DNA from 3 places in the Actinoplanes sp. NPDC026623 genome. Region 2 is predicted to be linked to each of the others. Evidence: riboswitches for the same ligand, from Rfam matches in the RefSeq annotation. Region 2 holds a riboswitch; each other region holds the start of a gene.
What was found. Region 2 has a riboswitch for cyclic di-AMP ahead of AB0F10_RS10100 (hypothetical protein). Riboswitches for the same ligand answer to the same signal wherever they lie in the genome.
Positions count from the first base shown of each region.

Region 1: it holds a riboswitch for cyclic di-AMP, as region 2 does, so the genes downstream of both, AB0F10_RS41070 (NlpC/P60 family protein) here and AB0F10_RS10100 (hypothetical protein) in region 2, are expected to answer to the same signal.
Region 3: it holds a riboswitch for cyclic di-AMP, as region 2 does, so the genes downstream of both, AB0F10_RS19790 (C40 family peptidase) here and AB0F10_RS10100 (hypothetical protein) in region 2, are expected to answer to the same signal.

Region 1 covers NZ_JBEZXZ010000262.1:1,900-7,946, reverse strand. The annotation lists gene AB0F10_RS41080 (BlaI/MecI/CopY family transcriptional regulator) at 1-8, shown strand, start outside; gene AB0F10_RS41075 (M56 family metallopeptidase) at 5-922, shown strand; cyclic di-AMP (ydaO/yuaA leader) riboswitch at 1,056-1,189, shown strand; gene AB0F10_RS41070 (NlpC/P60 family protein) at 1,204-2,193, shown strand; gene AB0F10_RS41065 (tannase/feruloyl esterase family alpha/beta hydrolase) at 2,344-3,861, shown strand; gene AB0F10_RS41060 (aminoglycoside phosphotransferase family protein) at 3,894-4,796, shown strand; gene AB0F10_RS41055 (MarR family winged helix-turn-helix transcriptional regulator) at 4,771-5,190, opposite strand; gene AB0F10_RS41050 (epoxide hydrolase family protein) at 5,253-6,047, shown strand, end outside.
Region 2 covers NZ_JBEZXZ010000023.1:38,017-44,063, forward strand. The annotation lists gene AB0F10_RS10090 (glycoside hydrolase family 65 protein) at 1-1,648, shown strand, start outside; gene AB0F10_RS10095 (hypothetical protein) at 1,716-2,735, opposite strand; cyclic di-AMP (ydaO/yuaA leader) riboswitch at 2,739-2,877, opposite strand; cyclic di-AMP (ydaO/yuaA leader) riboswitch at 3,157-3,306, shown strand; gene AB0F10_RS10100 (hypothetical protein) at 3,310-4,404, shown strand; gene AB0F10_RS10105 (ABC transporter ATP-binding protein) at 4,429-5,211, opposite strand; gene AB0F10_RS10110 (ABC transporter permease) at 5,204-6,047, opposite strand, start outside.
Region 3 covers NZ_JBEZXZ010000061.1:36,411-42,457, forward strand. The annotation lists gene AB0F10_RS19775 (VTT domain-containing protein) at 1-30, opposite strand, end outside; gene AB0F10_RS19780 (glutamine amidotransferase) at 99-812, opposite strand; gene AB0F10_RS19785 (MurT ligase domain-containing protein) at 846-2,066, opposite strand; cyclic di-AMP (ydaO/yuaA leader) riboswitch at 2,519-2,705, shown strand; gene AB0F10_RS19790 (C40 family peptidase) at 2,712-3,515, shown strand; gene mraZ (division/cell wall cluster transcriptional repressor MraZ) at 4,013-4,444, shown strand; gene rsmH (16S rRNA (cytosine(1402)-N(4))-methyltransferase RsmH) at 4,701-5,768, shown strand; gene AB0F10_RS19805 (hypothetical protein) at 5,777-6,047, shown strand, end outside.

The DNA of each region.
Region 1 (6,047 bases), on a different contig from region 2:
CGCCGTGACCGCGCTGCTGCTCGGCGCGCTCGGGCTCACGCTGTCGCTGGTCGTGCCGGGCTTCCTCGCGCCGGCCCGCTGGCCCGACCGGGCGCCGGGCGCCGCCGTGCTGCTCTGGCAGAGCATCACCCTGGCCGGGGTGCTCTGCGCGCTCGGCGTCGTGCTGGCCGCGCCGCAGGAACTGGTCAGCGAGCTGGGCTCCGGCCGTCCGGTCGGCGCCGCCGCGCTGCTCGGCGCCCTGGCCGTCGCCGCGCTGATCATCCTGCGGCTGGCGGTCTCGCTGTTCCGGGTCGGCAGCCGCTCGCGGGCCCGCCGGGCCCGGCACCGGATGCTTGTCGACCTCCTCGACAGCGCCGAGCGCCACGGCGAGCTGCCGGCCGAGGTGCCCGACGGGCTGCGGGTGCTGCACGGTCCGCTGCCGATCGCGTACTGCCTGCCGGGGCGCTCGTCGCGGGTGGTGCTCAGCAGCGGCGCGCTGCGGGTCCTGGACGCCGCCCAGGTGGGCGTGGTGATCGCGCACGAGCAGGCACACCTGCGGCACCGCCACGACGTGGTGATGGAGTCGTTCACCGCGTTCTACCGGGCGGTGCCCCGGCCGCTGCGCAGCCGGGCGCCGCTCGACGCCGTACACCTGCTGTTGGAGATGGTCGCGGACGACGCGGCCCGGCGCCGCGGCGGCGCGGCCCCGCTGCGCACGGCCCTCGCGCTGCTCGGCGATGCGGTCAGCCCGGACGCCCCGGCCGAGGTCCGCGGCGCCTCCGCGGAGCGCCGGCGGCGGCTGGACCGGCTGGCGGGCACCGACCCCCGGTCAGCGGGCCTGACCGTCGCGGTGGCCACCGCGGCGGCCGGACTGCTGGTGTTACCCACAGTGATCGTGGTGCTGCCCTGGCTGGACCGGGCCCTCTCGGCGTGGCCTCTTTAAGTCTGTATTAATTACGTTCGGTCACCGGGTGTTATGCGCTGTGTGCCCTGGTAACGCCGGGTTCTCATCGATGGTGATCGGGAGTACGGTGGTCCCGGCTCGGCAGTCCCCCCTCGTCCGGCCCCGGGCGAACTGACGAGCCACGCCTAATCGTGCGAACGAGCCGGGGACCCAGGAAACCGGGGTCAAGCCACAGCGACATCGTGGCCGGGCGAGCTTCCCGTCCGAACCCGTCAGCTAACCCGGTCGGCGGTTCAGGGAAGAAAGGACACTGCACCTAAGTGAAACGGATTGAGGCGCGACGCGCCGCAATTCTGCGCAGCATCGCCTGCGCGGTCGCCGCGGTCGGGATTCTTGTTGCTCCCGGAGCGGCGCACGCGACGCCGTCCCCGTCGAGCATCGAAAAGCAGATCGACCAGCAGTGGGACAAGCTCGAACTGGTGATTGAGCAGTACAACGACGTGCACAACCAGCTGCTCAAGAACCGGGCTCAGCTCAAGAAGATCGACAAGCGGCTCGCTCCGCTGGAGCTGCAGGTCAATCTCGCCATGTCGCAGGTGGGCAACATGGCGGGCCAGGCCTACATGCAGGGTTCGCCCAACGCGATGAAGGCCATGATCGTCAGCGGCTCGCCGACGGGGCTGACCGAGAAGCTCACGTTCCTCGATCAGTTCAGCCGGCACCAGCGCGAGTCGATCGCGGGCGTGTCGAAGCTGCGCGATCAGCTGTCGTCCGACAAGCGTGATCTGGACACTCTCACCGATGCCGTGGCAGCGCGCGACAAGCTGCTGGCACAGCAGAAGAAGACCATCCAGAAGAAGGTCGACGACCTGCAGAAGTTGCGGATCAGGGCGTACGGCGCGAGTGGCGGCGCCGACGGTCCGCTCAAGACGGGCGCGTGCCCGGTCGACTACACAAACGACAAGGGTGGCCGGGCGGCGCAGCGCGCGTGCGACCTCATCGGCAAGCCCTACGTCTTCGGGGCCGAGGGTCCGGGCGGTTACGACTGCTCCGGCCTCACCAAGGAGGCGTGGGGGAGCGTCGGTGTGCACCTGGAGCACTTCACGGGTGACCAGATCAGGGAGGGCAGGTCGGTCAGCCGCAGTGAACTGCAGCCGGGCGATCTGATCTTCTACGGCAGTCCCGTGCACCACGTGGGCATCTATGTGGGTGGCGGCACCATGGTTCACGCGCCACACACCGGTGACCACGTGCGGATGGCCTCGATCGACCGCACCGGTGGCATCTCCGGCATGCGCCGACCTGGCTGATTCTGCCACGCAGTTACACGGGGAAGCCGCCACGCAAGTGGCGGCTTCTTCCGTCTGCGCCGCGGCACCGCGCCTCCGTCCCGAGGATGAGCCGAGGGTCGTTCGGCAGGCCGATTCCGACGGGCCGGACCGTGTCTAGCGTCCTTCCACATGAGATTGCGCAGACTTCTGGTCCTACTGGCCACCGTTCCACTGGTGCTGGGCGGGGTGGGCGCGGCCGGCCGGGCGACCGCGGCGCCCGGCTGCGGCGCCCTCACCGCCGTCCACGTCCCGCAAGGCCGGGTCACCTCGGCCGCCACCGGCACCGACGACGGCTTCTGCCGGGTCGAGGGCGTGCTCGACCCGGCCGTCCACTTCACCGTCGACCTGCCGGTCAGCGGCTGGTCCGGCGACTATCTCCAGCTCGGCTGCAGCGGCCTGTGCGGCACGGTGCCCAACTTCGCGTTCCCCAACGCCGGGGTGCTCTGCGAGGCCGTGCGCGACAAGACGCTGGTGCTGGCCGGCGACGACAGCGGCCACACCGGTGACAACGCGGGCGCGCAGCCGGCCACCTGGGGCGCCGACCCGCGGGCCCGCGTCGAATGGGGGCGGACCTCCGAGCACCGGCTGCGGCGGGCGTCCGACGCCCTGATCACCGCGTACTACGGGCACGGGCCGGCCCACCGCTACTTCGACGGCTGCTCGACCGGCGGCCGCCAGGCACTCAACCTGGCCCAGCGCTACCCGGCCGACTTCGACGGCATCCTGGCCGGCGCCCCGGCCGGCAACGAGGCGCCGCTGGTGCTGCTGCAGGCTTGGCTCGCCGTGCACAACACCGACCGGCACGGCGACCAGGTCCTCGGCCCGGACAAGCTGCCCGCCCTGCACGCCGCGGTGGTCAGGGCGTGCGGCGAGATCGTCCAGGACCCGCGCCGCTGCGGCTTCCAGCCGTCCTCGCTGCGCTGCCCGCCCGGCACCGACCACCCGACCTGCCTGACCCCGGCCCAGGTGGCGGCGGTGGTGGCGTTCTACCGCGGCCCGGACGGGCTCTACAACGGCGGCATGCCCTACGGCTCCGAACTCGGCTGGATCGACCAGTTCGTGGTCCGCTCCGGCTCGCCGCCCGGCGGGGCGGGCGAGATCGCCTACCAGTACCTGCGCTACCTCGGCTACCCGACCGTGCTGCCCGCCGGCTTCCGGCTCACCGACGTCAGGTTCAGCAGGGCCACCTTCGACCGGCTCAACCTGGTCGGCGACGCGCTCTACAACGCCAACGACCCCGACCTGTCGGCGTTCCGCGCCCACGGCGGCAGACTGATCCTCTGGCACGGCTGGGCCGACGCCTCGATCCCGCCGTTCTCCACGATCGACTACTACCGCGCGGTCCAGCGGCGCGGCGGCGCCGACGCCTTCACCCGCCTCTACCTGATCCCGGCCGGCTACCACTGCCTCTTCGGCCCGGCCGACGCCGACGGCAACCCGTCCGAGATCGGCGTGCCCGACCTCCTCACCCCACTGATCGACTGGGTCGAGAGCGGCACCGCGCCGGGCACCGTCGACGTACCGACCGTCGACGCCGACCGCAACCCGATCCGGTATTTGGAGGTGGCACCGTTCGACGCGCTCGCCCCGGTCCGGGCGGCGCCGGGCAGCCTCAACGCGGGTTACCACTACGTCGGGCGCTACTGAGCCCGATCACGACGCGCTGGCAGGATGGGCGGATGTTTCCCGCCGCCTTCACCCGCAACGTCGCCGCCGCCTGGGGCGAGGCCGGCCGGGACTGGCTGGCCGGCCTGCCGGCGACCCTCGACGCCGTCGCCCGGGACTGGCGGCTGACCGTCGGCGCGCCGTACGAGCTGAGCTTCAACTGGGTGGCGCCCGCGCGCCGGGCCGACGGCACCCCGGCGGTGCTCAAGCTCGGCGTGCCGTCGGCCGCCGACCAGTCGCACGAGGCCGCGGCGCTGTCGTTGTTCGCCGGTGCGGGCGCGGCCGCGCTGCTGGACCGCGACGAGGACCGCGGCGCCCTGCTGCTCGAGCGGGTGGAGCCCGGGCACACGCTGCGCACCCTGGTGGCGGAGCACGACGAGCGGGCGACCGCCGTCCTGATCGACACGATGCGGCGCCTGCACCGGCCCGCGCCGCCCGGCCTGGCCTGTGCGGAACTGACCTCGTACCGCGACGACTTCGCCGCGCACCTGCGGCGTTTCCCGGGCGACGGCCCGATTCCGCGCCGCCTGGTCGAGCGGGCCGCCGGTCTCTTCGACGAGTTGTGTGCCTCCGCCGAGCGCCGCGTCGTCCTGCACGGCGACCTGCACCACGAGAACGTGCTGGCCGGGACCCGGGAGCCGTGGCTGGCCATCGACCCGCACGGCCTGCTCGGCGACCCCGGCTACGAGGTCGGCGCGGTGCTCTACAACCCCTTCGACGGCGACGAGCCGGTGCTCGACCTGCTGCCGGCGCGGATCGAGCAGTTCGCCGACGGTCTCGACATGCCGATCGAACGCGTCGTCGCGTGGGGCTTCGTGCAGGCCGTGCTGTCGGAGGTCTGGGACGCGCAGGGCGACGACTGGGCGCCCGGTCAGGCCCTCGACGTGGCGCTCAGCCTTCAGCCGCGGCTGAGCTGACCAGGTGCAGCAGCCGCACGAACTCACCGCGCTCGGCGGCCGACAGCGGCGCGAGCAGCTCTTCCTGGATCTCCGCGGCCCGGGCGGCCAGGGCCTCGGCGCGCCGCCGGCCCTCGGGGGTCACCGTCACGGTGTTGCGGCGCCGGTCCGCCGGGTCCGGCCGGCGCTCCACGTAGCCACCCTCCGACAGTTCGTTGAGCGCCGCGACCATGTCGCTGAGGTGGATGTCCGTGCGCCGTCCCAGGTCGGCCTGGCTGGCCGGGCCGTCCTCGATCAGCGTCGTGAGCAGCCGGTAGTGGTAGCCGCGCGCGCCGATCTCGGCGAAGCGCTCGGTGACGAGGCGCCCGGCCAGGGCCGCGGTCCGGGTCAGCAGCCGGCTCGGTAGATCGTCCATGTGTGCAGGCTAACATTTGCCTTACTAACGTTAGTCGGACTAACGTTAGTCGCATGAACGATATCCACCCCTACCGGGTCCACGTACCGCAGGCCGATCTCGACGACCTGGCCGACCGCCTCTCCCGCACCCGCTGGCCCGACGAGCTGCCCGGCGCGGGCTGGGACTACGGCATACCGCTCGCCCGGGTCCGCGAGCTGGCCGAGCGCTGGCGCACCGGCTACGACTGGCGGGCGCACGAGGCGGCGCTCAACGCGTACCCGCAGTTCGTCACCGAGATCGACGGGCAGCGGGTGCACTTCCTGCACGTCCGGTCCGCGAACCCCGACGCGCTGCCGCTGGTGCTCCTGCACGGCTGGCCCGGCTCGGTGCTGGAGTTCCTCGACATGACCGAGCCGCTGACCGGCCGCTTCCACCTGGTGATCCCGTCGATTCCGGGCTTCGGCTTCTCCGGGCCCACGGGGGAGCGTGGATGGGATCTGGGGCGGATCGCCGGGGCGTTCGCCGAGCTGATGACCCGGTTGGGCTACCCGAGGTTCGGCGCGCACGGCGGCGACTGGGGCTCCGGCGTCGCGCGGGCGCTGGGTGCCGTCGCGCCCGACCGGGTGGTCGGGGTGCACGTCAACTACCTGCCGACGCCCGGGCCGGCCACCGGGCTGTCCGGGCCGGACCGGGAGCGGGTCGAGCGGATGGTGGCCTTCGCCGCGAACCGGCCCGGCTATCAGGTGCTGCAGGCGACCCGGCCGCAGACCATCTCGTACGCCCTCACGGACTCGCCCGTCGGCCAGCTCGCCTGGATCGCCGAGAAGTTCACCGAGTGGGTCGACCCGGCGTCGGCCATCAGCGACGACGTGCTG
Region 2 (6,047 bases):
GCACCCGGACTGGCTGCGCACCACGGTGGCCTGCAAGCTCGAGCCGGGGCAGAAGCTGCGGGTCGTCAAGCTGGCCGCGTACGGCTGGTCCAGCAACCGCTCGCTGCCGGCGGTGCGCGACCAGGTCGGCGCCGCCCTGGCCAGCGCCCGGCTGGACGGCTGGGAGGGCCTCGTCGAGGCGCAGCGCGACTACCTCGACGCCTTCTGGGACCACTCCGACGTCAAGGTCGAGGGCGACCCCGAGGTGCAGCAGGCGGTGCGGTTCGGCCTCTTCCACATGCTGCAGGCCGGTGCCCGCGCCGAGCAGCGGCCGATCGGCTCCAAGGGCCTCACGGGCCCGGGCTACGACGGGCACACGTTCTGGGACGCCGAGACGTTCGTGCTGCCGGCCCTGACCTACACCCAGCCGTCCGCGGCCGCCGACGTGCTGCGCTGGCGGCACTCCACGCTCGATCTGGCCCGGGAGCGCGCGCAGACCCTCGGCCTGCAGGGCGCCGCCTTCCCGTGGCGCACCATCCGCGGTCAGGAGTGCTCGGCGTACTGGCCGGCGGGCACGGCCGGCTTCCACATCGGCGCCGACATCGCCGACGCCGTGCGCCGCTACGTCTCGGCCACCGGCGACTACGACTTCGAGCGCGAGTTCGGCCTCGAGCTGCTGGTGGAGACCGCCCGGCTGTGGCGCTCGCTGGGCCACCACGACCGGCACGGCCGTTTCCACATCGACGGCGTCACCGGCCCCGACGAGTACACGGCCGTGGTCGACGACAACATCTACACCAACCTGATGGCGCAGCAGAACCTGTTCGCCGCGGCGGACGCGGCGAAGCGGCACCCCGACCTCGCCCGCAAGCTGGGCGTGGACGGCGAGGAGTCGGCGTCGTGGCGGGACGCGGCGGCCTCCGTGCACATCCCGTACGACCGTGAGCTCGGGGTGCATCAGCAGTCGGAGGGCTTCACCCGGCTGCAGGAGTGGGACTTCGAGAACACGCCGCCGGAGGCGTACCCGCTGCTGCTGAATTACCCCTACTTCGACCTGTACCGCAAGCAGGTGGTCAAGCAGGCCGACCTGGTCATGGCGATGTACGTGCGCGGCGACGCCTTCACGCCGGAGGAGAAGTCCCGCAACTTCGCCTACTACGACTCGCGTACCGTGCGGGACTCGTCGCTGTCGGCGTGCATCCAGGCGGTCATGGCCGCCGAGGTGGGCTACGTCGAGCTGGCACACGACTATCTGGGTGAGGCCGCCCTGATGGACCTGCACGACCTGCACCAGAACGCCCGCGACGGCGTGCACGTGGCGTCGCTGGCCGGCTCCTGGATCGCCCTGGTGGCGGGCCTGGGCGGCATGCGGGACTCGAACGGACAGCTGTCGTTCGCGCCGCGCCTGCCGAGCCGGATCAACGCGCTGGAGTTCTCGCTGCTCTGGCGCGGCCTGCGGCTGCGGGTGCAGGTGACGGCGGACGACGTCACCTATTCGCTGCGCAACGGCGGCGGATCGGCCCGGCTCGACCTCCTGCACCACGGCAAGGAGGTCACGATCACCCAGGTGAAGCCGGTCGTGCTGGCCATCCCGCCGGCGCCGCCGACGGGACCGTCACCGACCCAGCCGGCCGGTCGCGCCCCGGTCCGCCGGGCCACGGGTTCCTGAGCCCCACCGACAACTGAGGCCCCCGTCCAGGTGGACGGGGGCCTCAGTCGTAGGCCGTGGCCGGCGGTCAGAGCATCGACACGTGTACGTGGTCGGTGTGGTTGCTCGGGCCGTGGTAGGTCTTCCAACCTGTCGCCGGGAACCAGATCATCCTGTTCCAGATGACGTAAAGGATGCCCAGCTGGTCGGCGTTGCGGACCAGGAACGCCATCAGGTTGTTGCCGTACTCCCGGGTGTCCTGGTTGTGCCAGGGCGCGAAGCCGCTGTTCTGCAGCGACCAGTCGCAGGCTCGACCCTTGGGATGCTCGAATGGGCCGCCGTTGCGGTGGCAGCCGACGAACCGCTTGAAGTTCGCCTTCTTTACTTCCTTGTACATATGGAACGTGCGCGGGGTGATGCAGCCGCTGGTCGTCGGGTCGTTCACGCTGCACGACTCGGGGCCGAAATCGCCGTTGGAGTCGCGCGGCGCCGGTGCGGCCTTCGGCGAATTGGCCAGCACGAAACCGCCGGTCACCGTGTCACCGCCGACCTTCGCCAGGGCGTTCTCCGCCGACTCCTTCTGCTTCCTCATCGAGGCGAGGTTCTGCTGCTGGGCCTTGACCTCCTGGTCGAGGTGCAGCTTCTCCGTGTTGACCTCGTCGATGGCCTGGTAGAGCGCGTGCAGCTTGTTGTCGTTGAGGGCGTTGATCTCCTCGAGGGAGACCGCCATCTTGAGGAAGCTCTCCGGGCCCTTGGTGTTGAGCAGGAAGCCCATGGTGGAGATGCCACCGGTGCGGTACTGCTGAGCCGCCACCGCGCTGACCTCGGGAAGCAGGGCGTCTCGCCGGGACTCGGCGTTCTTGACCCTGAGGGCGAGGGCGAGCTGCGTCTTGGTCGACTTCGCGACCGCCGACTTCGCCGCGACGAAACGCCGGCCCGTGGAGTCGAGCACGTCGTTGAGAAGCTGATCCTCTTCGCCGTCGTCGGCGGTCGCCGACTTCGAGTCGTCGGGGTCGGCGCTTGCCGGTGCGGCGGGCGCGATCAGCATCGAGACCGCGACTAGCGGTGCCAGGGCGAGGACCAGCCACCGGCGGGGTCTTGCCGTCATTCAAAATCCTTCCGCGTGGCCGCCGACCGGGTTAGCTGACGGGTTCGGGACGGAAGCGATCCCTACCACTGTTAAGTGGATTCACCCCACTACTACGCGTGGTTCCCCGGCTCGCCTTGCGGCGATTAGGCGGTGGGCTGCCGGCACCTTGGGGGCGGTGCCTTCTTGGCAGCAACCGGCGGCCAGCTTACCCGACAACGGGCCGTCTGCCAGTCTTCGCAAGGCCGATATAAGCGTTACCTACCAACGACTTTCCGTTACCTTTCGATGGAATGCGCAGGTAGTCGAGCCGCGGCGAGTCATAGGTGTGAGTCGTTGCATTCTTTCCGCGCCGAAATCACGCCGAGTGGCCGCATTGTTGCCCAGAGTGCGACACCTGTCGATTCTTAGCATCGATGGGTAGTGTTCGTCACGGTCTCAGCGCAGACCGCCGCTTAATCGCCGCAAGGCGAGCCGGGGAACCAACCGAGTAATGGGGTGAATCGGGTCCACGCCGCAGGCGCGGACCGGTAGGGATCGCTTCCGTCCCGAACCCGTCAGCTAACCCGGTCGGCGGCCGACGGAAGGAAAGCACGTGAGGCTTAAACCTGCCCGCCGACGATTAGCGACCGTGCTCGCGGCGCTCGTCGCCACCTCGGGGCTGGCGCTCGTCGCCCCGTCCCCGGCCTCCGCCGCACCTCGGCCGCTCGCCGCGCCGGGTGACTCCGGCGACGACGGCGAGGGCGGCTCCAAGTCCCTGATCGAGCAGCTCGAAGCGGCGTCCAAGGGCTTCGTCGAGGCCAAGGAGGCGCTGGCCCGCTCCAAGGCGCGCCAGCAGCAGCTGATCGACAAGCTCAAGGAGATCGACACCGAGCTCGGCCCGCGGCAGGCGGCGCTGGACGACATCGTCCAGCAGTCCTACCGCGTCGGGCGGCTCGGGCCGATGACCGCCCTGCTCACCGCCGACTCCACCGGCAGCATGCTGGACCGCGCGGAGATGCTCGAGACGGTCGCCGCCAAGCAGAACCGCGCGGTGCGTGACCTCAAGGACTCGAGGGACCGGCAGCAGCGGGCGAAGGCCGCGATCGACGCCGAGATCCGCGACCAGCAGCGTCAGGTCGACATCATGGCCAAGCGCAAGGCGCAGGCGGAGCGGGCGCTCGATGCGGCCAACGCGGCCGGCGCGTCGAACGGCGCCGAGGAGTCCTCGGGCGGCACCGAGTCCAGCGGCGGTGGCTCCAGCGGCGGCGGGAGCGACCTGCGGGCCGCGGCCGCGCCGCGCAACTCCGACGGGTCGCTGCCGGACGAGTCCTGCTCCGTCAACGACCCGACGACGTCCGGCTGCATCACGCCGCGCACCCTGCACGCGATGAAGGAGGCGAAGAAGGACGGCTTCACCCACTTCGTCGCGTGCTTCCGCCATCAGAACAGCGGCGAGCACCCCAAGGGCCGGGCCTGCGACTTCGCCGCCGACAAGAAGGGCTTCGGCGGCGTCGCGACCGGCAGCAGCAAGACCTACGGCAATAATCTGGCGAACTACTTCATCGGCAATTCCAGCCGGCTGGGCGTGCTCTACGTGATCTGGTTCCGGCGGATCTGGTTGCCCAGCAGCGGCTGGAAGGCCTACACGAGGGGTAACGGCGACCCCTCAAGTGATCACACGAACCACGTGCATCTCTCGATGCGCTAGCCCCACGCGAAGGGGGTGCGGGGCCTACCGCTTGGTGTAGGCCTCGTACTCCTTCAGCACGTCCTCGGTCGGGCCGTCCGCCCGGATCAGCCCCGACTCGAGCCAGATGCTGCGCTCGCAGGTGTCCCGGATCGACTGCTCGCTGTGGCTGACCAGGAAGACCGTGCCGGCCTCGGCGCGCAGGTCGCGGACCCGCTGCTCGCTGCGCCGGCGGAACTTCGCGTCGCCGGTGGCCAGCGCCTCGTCGATCAGCAGCACGTCGTGCTTCTTGGCCGCCGCGATCGAGAACCGCAGCCGCGCCGACATGCCGGACGAGTAGGTGCGCATCGGCAGCGAGCTGAAGTCGCCGCGCTCGTTGATCCCGGAGAAGTCGACGATCTCCTGCACCTTGGACTTCACCTGCGCCGGAGACATGCCCATCGCCAGGCAGCCGAGCACGACGTTGCGCTCGCCCGGCAGGTCGTTCATCAGGGCCGCGTTGACGCCGAGCAGCGACGGCTGCCCGGCCGCGTAGATCGCGCCCCGCTCGACCGGGAGCAGCCCGGCGATCGCCCGCAGCAGGGTCGACTTGCCGGAGCCGTTGGTGCCGATCAGGCCGACGGCCTCGCCCTTGTAGGCCACGAAGCTGACGCCCTTGATCGCGTGCACCTCGCGCAGCGTGCTCGGCTTGTCGCCGGTGATGATCCGTTTGAAGCTCGCCAGCGGGCTGCCCGTGCCGGGCGCGGCCGACTGGTGCACTCGGTAGACCACGTGCGCGTCGTCGACGATGACCGTCGGCTCGCGCCGGTCGCTGCTGGAGTCAGCCACGGCCGTACCCCTTCTCTCCGCGCCAGAAGTAGAAATACCCGCCGAAGCCGACCACGGCGGCCCAGCCGATCGCCTGGAGCCACAACACCGGGGCCGGGGCCGCCAGCGGCACGTTCTCCATCAGCGCGTGCCGCATGAGGTCGATGAAGATCAGCATCGGGTTGGCCTCGATCACGGCCAGCTTCCAGCCGGTCAGGTGATCGGAGAAGCGGGTGACCGGGTAGAGCACGGCGGAGCCGTACATCCAGATCCGCATGACGAACGGCACAAGCTGCTTGAAGTCGGCGACCTTGGAGCCGAGCCGGGCCACCCCCATGGCGAGGCCGGCGTTGAAGATCGACTGAAGCAGGAAGATCGGGACGATCAGCAGCCATTCCCAGGTGATCGGCTCGCCGAAGCCCAGCACGATGATCATGAGCACGGTCATCGAGGCGATCATGTTGCGAATCTCGACCATGGTGATGGCGAGCGGCAGGCTGGCCCGCGGGAAGTGCAGGGCCCGGATCAGTCCCATGTTGGAGCTGATCGCCCCGATGCCGGCCTGCACCGTGGTCGCGGTGAAACCGAAGATGAAGACGCCGGTGCACAGGTACGGGACGAAGTTGTCGACGCCGTGCTTGGTGTTCAGCACCACGCCGAAGATCACGTAGTAGACCGTGGCGTTGATCAGCGGGGTCAGCACCTGCCAGAACACGCCGAGCTTGGTGCGACCCAGCGTCGAGGCGACCTTGGCGTTCGCGTAGGACGCGATGAAGTGCCGGTAGGCCCAGAGCTGCCGCGTGTAGTTCGGCAGGCTGGGCGGCTTACCGGCGGCGCTCAGGCCGTGCCTGCGGGCC
Region 3 (6,047 bases), on a different contig from region 2:
GCCCCGCGGGGCGATCAGGAGGTCAGTCATGCAGGCGTACCGCCCCAACTTCTCGTCGGTCCAGGACAGGTCGTGCTGGTCGGGCGTCAGTTACGGGGTCATACGGCGCCCGCTGCGGCGAGCCGCTCGCCACGAAGCCGGTCGGCCCAGGAGTCGTCGAGCGGTTGAAGACTATCCGCACCGATCGCCCAACGCAGTAGCAGATCGGCTATAGCTGGGTTGCGAGCGAGTGCCGGCCCGTGTGCGTAGGTGCCGAGGATCTTTCCGTGCCAGGCACCCTCTGTCTGGCCGTCGTTTCCGACGCCGGCGGTGACCCGGGCGAGCGGCGCGGCACCGGGGCCGAGCAGGGTCCGGCCGCCGTGGTTCTCGAAGCCGGTCAGCGGTGGCAGGCCCAGCCGAGGGTCGATGTCGCCGCGAACCTCACCGACCGCGCGGGTCTCGCCCCGGTCGGAAGTGAGGTCGAGCAGGTCCAGTCCGGCGCATTTGGCACCCTTCGCATAGAACGATCCACCGAAGAGTTGGTAACCCGCGCAGACGGCCAGCACGGCCGCGCCCTGGTGCACGGCCCGGTGCAGGCCGCCGTCGGCGATCAGCCGCTGTGCCGCGAGCGCCTGCGGCCCGTCCTCGCCGCCGCCGATCAGGTAGATGTCGGCGGTGGTGGGCAGCGCCTGGTCGGAGCGGACCTCGTAGCTCTCCACCGGGATGTTCCGCAGGGCGGCCCGGCGGCGCAGGATCAGCATGTTGCCCCGGTCGCCGTACGTCGACAGCAGGTCGGGGTAGATCCAAACGATCCGTAGCGTGCTCTCACTCATGATTCGTCCTCGGTCTTCCGCCGCGGGGCCAGCTCAGTTGACACGGTCCAACTCCGCTCGGATGTCCTGGAACGCCGTGTAGTTCGCGATCACCTCGAGGCGACCCGGCGGACTCGCCCGCACCGCCTCGTCGAAGGTATGCACGTGCCGGAAGGCCACATCGTTCACTTCCAGCCGAACCGCCAGGTCGTAGGCCCGGTCGCCGGTGATCAGGACCTGCCGCCCGCGGAGCGGGGAGAAGTCGACGTCGTAGAGCCACGAGGTGTCGAAGCCGTCGGGGTCGCGGGCGTTGATGGAGAGCAGCGTCGGCGCGACCTCGGCCATGTCGAAGGCCTCGAGCCAGCTGGCCGGGTTCTTGGCCAGCAGCAGCCGGATGTTGCGCCCGTCGCGCTCGACCTGTGCGTAGCGGCCGGCCACGGAGGCGACGCCGGCGAGCCTCGGCGTGGCTTCGATCGGCCGGACGCCGAACTCGGCCGCGACGGCCAGCGCCGTGGCCGCGTTGCCGAGGTTGACCTGGCCCGGCAGCTGCAGCTTGATCAGGTGCCAGTCGCCCCGGGGGTCGACGACGCCGTCGTCCTCGACGGTCCACTGGGCCCGCGGGCGGCGCAGCGGGCAGCCGCCGCACCACCAGTCGCCGTCGGCGCGCTCGATGGGCGAGCCGCACTGCGGGCAGACGAAGGAGTCGTCGTGCCAGCGCTGCCCGGCGCTGAACCACACGACCTGCCGGGTCTCGATCGCCGCCCAGACGACCATCGGGTCGTCGGCGTTGGCGACCACGTGCACGTCGGGGTGGGCGGCCAGCGCCGTGCGCCACATCTGCGCCATCATCGCCACCTCCTTCGCCCGGTCCAGCTGGTCGCGGGACAGATTGAGCAAGGCGACCACTCGCGGGGTGGTCTCGTCGATCACCCGGGCGAGGTAGTGCTCGTCGACCTCGAGCACCGCGAACGGGGTGGCCCCGGCCTTGGCCAGGGCGGAGGTGTGCCCGGTCGGCATGTTGGCGCCGAAGGAGTTGGTGGCGACCGGGCCGAGCACGCCGAGCGCGGCCGCGGCGAACCGGGTCGTGGTGGTCTTGCCGTTGGTGCCCGACACCAGCGCGATCGCGCGGCCCGCGGCCAGGTTCCTGAGCAGGTCAGGATCGATCTTGAGACCGATCCACCCGCCGATCACCGAGCCGTCACCGCGTCCCGCAGCCCGTGAGAGCGCCGCGGCGGTTCGCGACACGGATGTCGCGACCTTGGCCCGTAGGGGCAATTTCCCGTCCGTCACGGCGACGAGGGTACCGGAAACGGACACTACGTCGAGTGGCCCCGGGGTCCGTGGCCTGCGGTGGGTCCGGATCGGCCGAACGGATGATCTCCATTCCGCCGCTCGGTGCCGCGTTTGGGCCGGTGGGGGCGTTTAGGCCATCATTCTCCCGATCTTGACCGGGTCCATGATCCACCCGGGTACGGCTTTTTGTGTGTTGTGTTTCACCCGTAACTTTAGGCGGAGGGTAAGCGCACGATTACTGATCGTGCTGGCATTTGTCACGGCCTGGTTACAAACCGGACAGGCTCAGATGTGCCAAATACTCTGAGTAACCAACCGGGGGCCAACGGTTCCGACGGAAATCAGGTAGCAAGGTTGGGCCGGTGAGCATCCGCTCGCCGCTCGTATCGCATCGGACAACGCCGAGCCCTGCCCCGGTCCGGGCGAGACGACCACTGAGTTAGTCACCACCACAAAGGCAAACGGGGGCAGGGACGGGGGACCCAGATTCGGTCCGCCGGCGGTCACGTCGCTTCGGCGGCGCGCGCCGCCCGGACCTTGGGGTGAAGTCGCCGACGGCGACCGGGCAACCTTCCCGCCCGAACCCGACAGCTAACCTCGCAGGCGTGCCGGAGGGATATCTCTACCGTGCACGAACGCAGTTCGAGCCGGAACCGTCGCATCGGCGGAACCGGCACCATCGCACTGTCCCTGGGTCTCTGCCTCTGTGCCGGCCAGCTGGTCGCCACACCGGCGGCGTCCGCCGCTCCGGTCGTCGAGGCGGCAACGGCAACGGTGATCAAGCCCAAGATCACCAACTCCGGGACCCGCTCCATCGCGTGGGGCAAGTCGTTCCGGGTGACCGCCAAGGTGATCAACCCGAAGACCGGCAAGGTCGTCACCAAGGGCTCGATCCGGCTGCAGGCCAAGCGCAACGGCAAGTGGCGCACCTGGGTGGCCAGGAAGCTGACCACCAAGGGCACGGCGACCCTGTACGCCAAGCCCGGCCTCACCACCTCGTTCCGGACCCAGTACACCGGAGCGGCCGGTGTCCACTGGGTGAACAGCCCGGCCTTCAGGGTCACCGTGCGCAGCAGCGGCGCGAAGGTGATCGCCGAGGCCAGGAAGCACAAGGGTGCGCTCTACAAGTTCGCCGCCGCGGGTCCCAAGCGTTTCGACTGCTCGGGCTTCACCCAGTACGTCTACCGCAAGACGACGGGCAAGAAGCTTCCGCACAAGGCGAACTCGCAGCAGCGGTACGGCAAGAAGATCAGCATCGGCAAGAAGAAGGTCGGCGACCTGATCGTGTTCCGGTCGGGCTCCTACGGCACGCACGCCGGCATCTACGCGGGCAACGGCTACATGTGGGACTCGCCGCACACGGGCGCCCGGGTCGGCAAGCACAAGATCTACGGCAAGAACTACGTCGTGCGGCGCCTCGTCGCCGCCTGATGGTGAGCGTTCTCCAGCGTGGCCCGAGGCCAGGTTGAGAATCGCTCATAGGTCCACAGCGGTACGGCACTAGTAAGTACAGTGCGGCACCGGTAAGAGCGGTACGACAGATCAGTGGGGCGTGACCCGGTCCGGGTCGCGCCCCACTGTCGTGCGCGCTCCACTTTCTCCTCCACTTTGCTCCCCACCCGAGCGCCGAAGGGCAGGTCGCCCCTCCCGATCGCCCGATTTCGGGGGACTTTCATGCCCGCGTGGGCGGCATGTCGGAAAGTGGACCATGGCGCGGGCGCTGAACCCCTCCACATCGGCAACACCGTGTCTGACGTGCGGATTCATCCGCGAATCTGACTCGCAGGCCGCGCCATTCTGGTTGCGGGTGGAGGGAAGTGGAGTAGAGTGGAGCGCAGTGGCAGGGCCTGAGGAGCTGACTCCGAGGGGGTTGCCGGCCCAGACGACTGGCGGTCCGCGAAACCGCCCGGGGGCAGGGGGTTGGGCCGATGTTTCTCGGCACGCACACCCCGCGCCTCGACGACAAGGGACGGCTGATCCTCCCGGCGAAGTTCCGCGACGAGCTGGCGGGAGGTGTCGTGATCACCAAGGGGCAGGAGCGCTGTCTTTACGTCTTCCCGATGCCCGAGTTCCAGCGCATCGCGGGCCAGCTTCGCGAGGCGCCGGTCACCAACAAGGCGGCCCGGGCCTACAGCCGGGTGTTCTTCGCCAGTGCGCACGACGAGATCCCCGACAAGCAGGGCCGGGTCACCATCCCGGCCCACCTGCGGGGGTATGCGGCGCTCGACCGCGAGCTGGTCGTGATCGGCGCGAGCACGCGGGTGGAGATCTGGGACAAGCAGTCCTGGGAGCAGTACCTCTCGGCGAGCGAGGACGAGTTCGCCGACATCGAGGAGGGGGTGCTGCCCGGCGGACTGTGAGGCGTGGCACCTGTGGGCCGCCGACACGGTCCGGACGTCGCCGCTGCCGTACTGCGAGATCTCCAGCCGCTCCCGCTCCTGGCGCCTCTTCCCCGGCGCCAGGCGTGTGTCCGGTCGGGCGCGCCCGAAGGCAACGGGCACGAGCGGATGGGGATCTGGCGGTACGGACGGACGACCGGGCGCATCGGCGCCGAACGCCCCCGTCAAGGGGTGGCCGGCACTGGGTACGGCCGGGTGAGCGCGGAAAGAGCGGGCAATGGGGGTAGTCATGGGGGAGCTGCGCGGCACGCACGTGCCGGTGTTGCTCGAGCGCTGCCTTGAGCTGCTCGCCCCCGCCCTGGGCCTGCCGGGCGCGGTGCACGTCGACTTCACTCTGGGTCTCGGCGGGCACGCCGAGGCCGTGCTGGAGCGCCACCCCGACGTGGTCCTCGTCGGACTCGACCGGGACACCGAGGCGCTGACGCACTCCCGGCACCGGCTGGCGCGCTTCGGCGAGCGGGTGCACTTCGTGCACGCGGTCTACGACGAGCTGCCGGAGGTGCTGGCGGGGCTCGGCCTCGCGGCGTTCCACAGTGGGCTGTTCGATCTCGGCGTCTCCTCGCTGCAGCTCGACGAGCCGGACCGGGGCTTCGCCTATTCGCGGGACGCGCCGCTGGACATGCGGATGGACCAGTCGCGGGGCATCACCGCGGAAGAGGTCGTCAACGGTTACGAGCCCGGCGAGCTCGTCCGCATCCTGCGGGTCTACGGCGAGGAGAAGTTCGCGCCCCGCGTCGTCTCGGCGATCGTCCGCGAGCGGGCCAAGGCGCGGATCGTCTCCACGGCGTACCTGGCGGAGCTGGTCAAGGACGCCATCCCGGCGGCGGGGCGGCGTACGGGTGGAAATCCCGCGAAAAGAACGTTTCAGGCGCTGCGTATCGAGGTAAATGCGGAACTTGCCGCGGTCGAATCGGCCGTACCGGCCGCGTTGGACCTGTTGGCCCCGAAGGGGCGCCTTGTAGTGATGTCGTACCAATCTTTGGAGGACCGGATCGTCAAGCGCGCCTTCGCCGCGAGGGCGCGCAGCACCGGGCCGATCGAGTTGCCGGTCGAGCTGCCCGGCACCGGTCCCTCGATGCGGCTGCTGACCCGCGGGTCGGAGCTGCCGAGCGAGGCGGAAGTGGCGGAGAACCCGCGGGCGGCCTCGGTGAGGCTGCGCGCGGTTGAACGGATCGACCAGCACGACCAGGCATCGGGTGCCGCCCGCGAACGGCCCCGGATGTCTGCGAACGGGGGACATGGGCGGACACGCCCGGGGGCACGCCAGGAGGGGGAGGGGCATTGAGCGAGCGCATGGCTGCGCCGCGGTCGGGGGGCCGGACCGCGGGGCAGGTTGGCAAGGACCGGCGCAAGCCGGCCACCGCGACGAACAACACCACGGCGGGCGGTGGCGCCCGGGGGGCGCGTCAGCGACTGACCGGGGCCGCCACCGTGGGCAGTGCCGCCCTGAAGCTGGCGGCCGAGCAGCAGAGTGACAACGCCGCCGCGCCCCGGCTGCGGGTCGCGCCGCCGGCGCCGATCAACGCGCCCCGGGCGCCGTTCATCGCGCTCGTGGTCGCGGTCG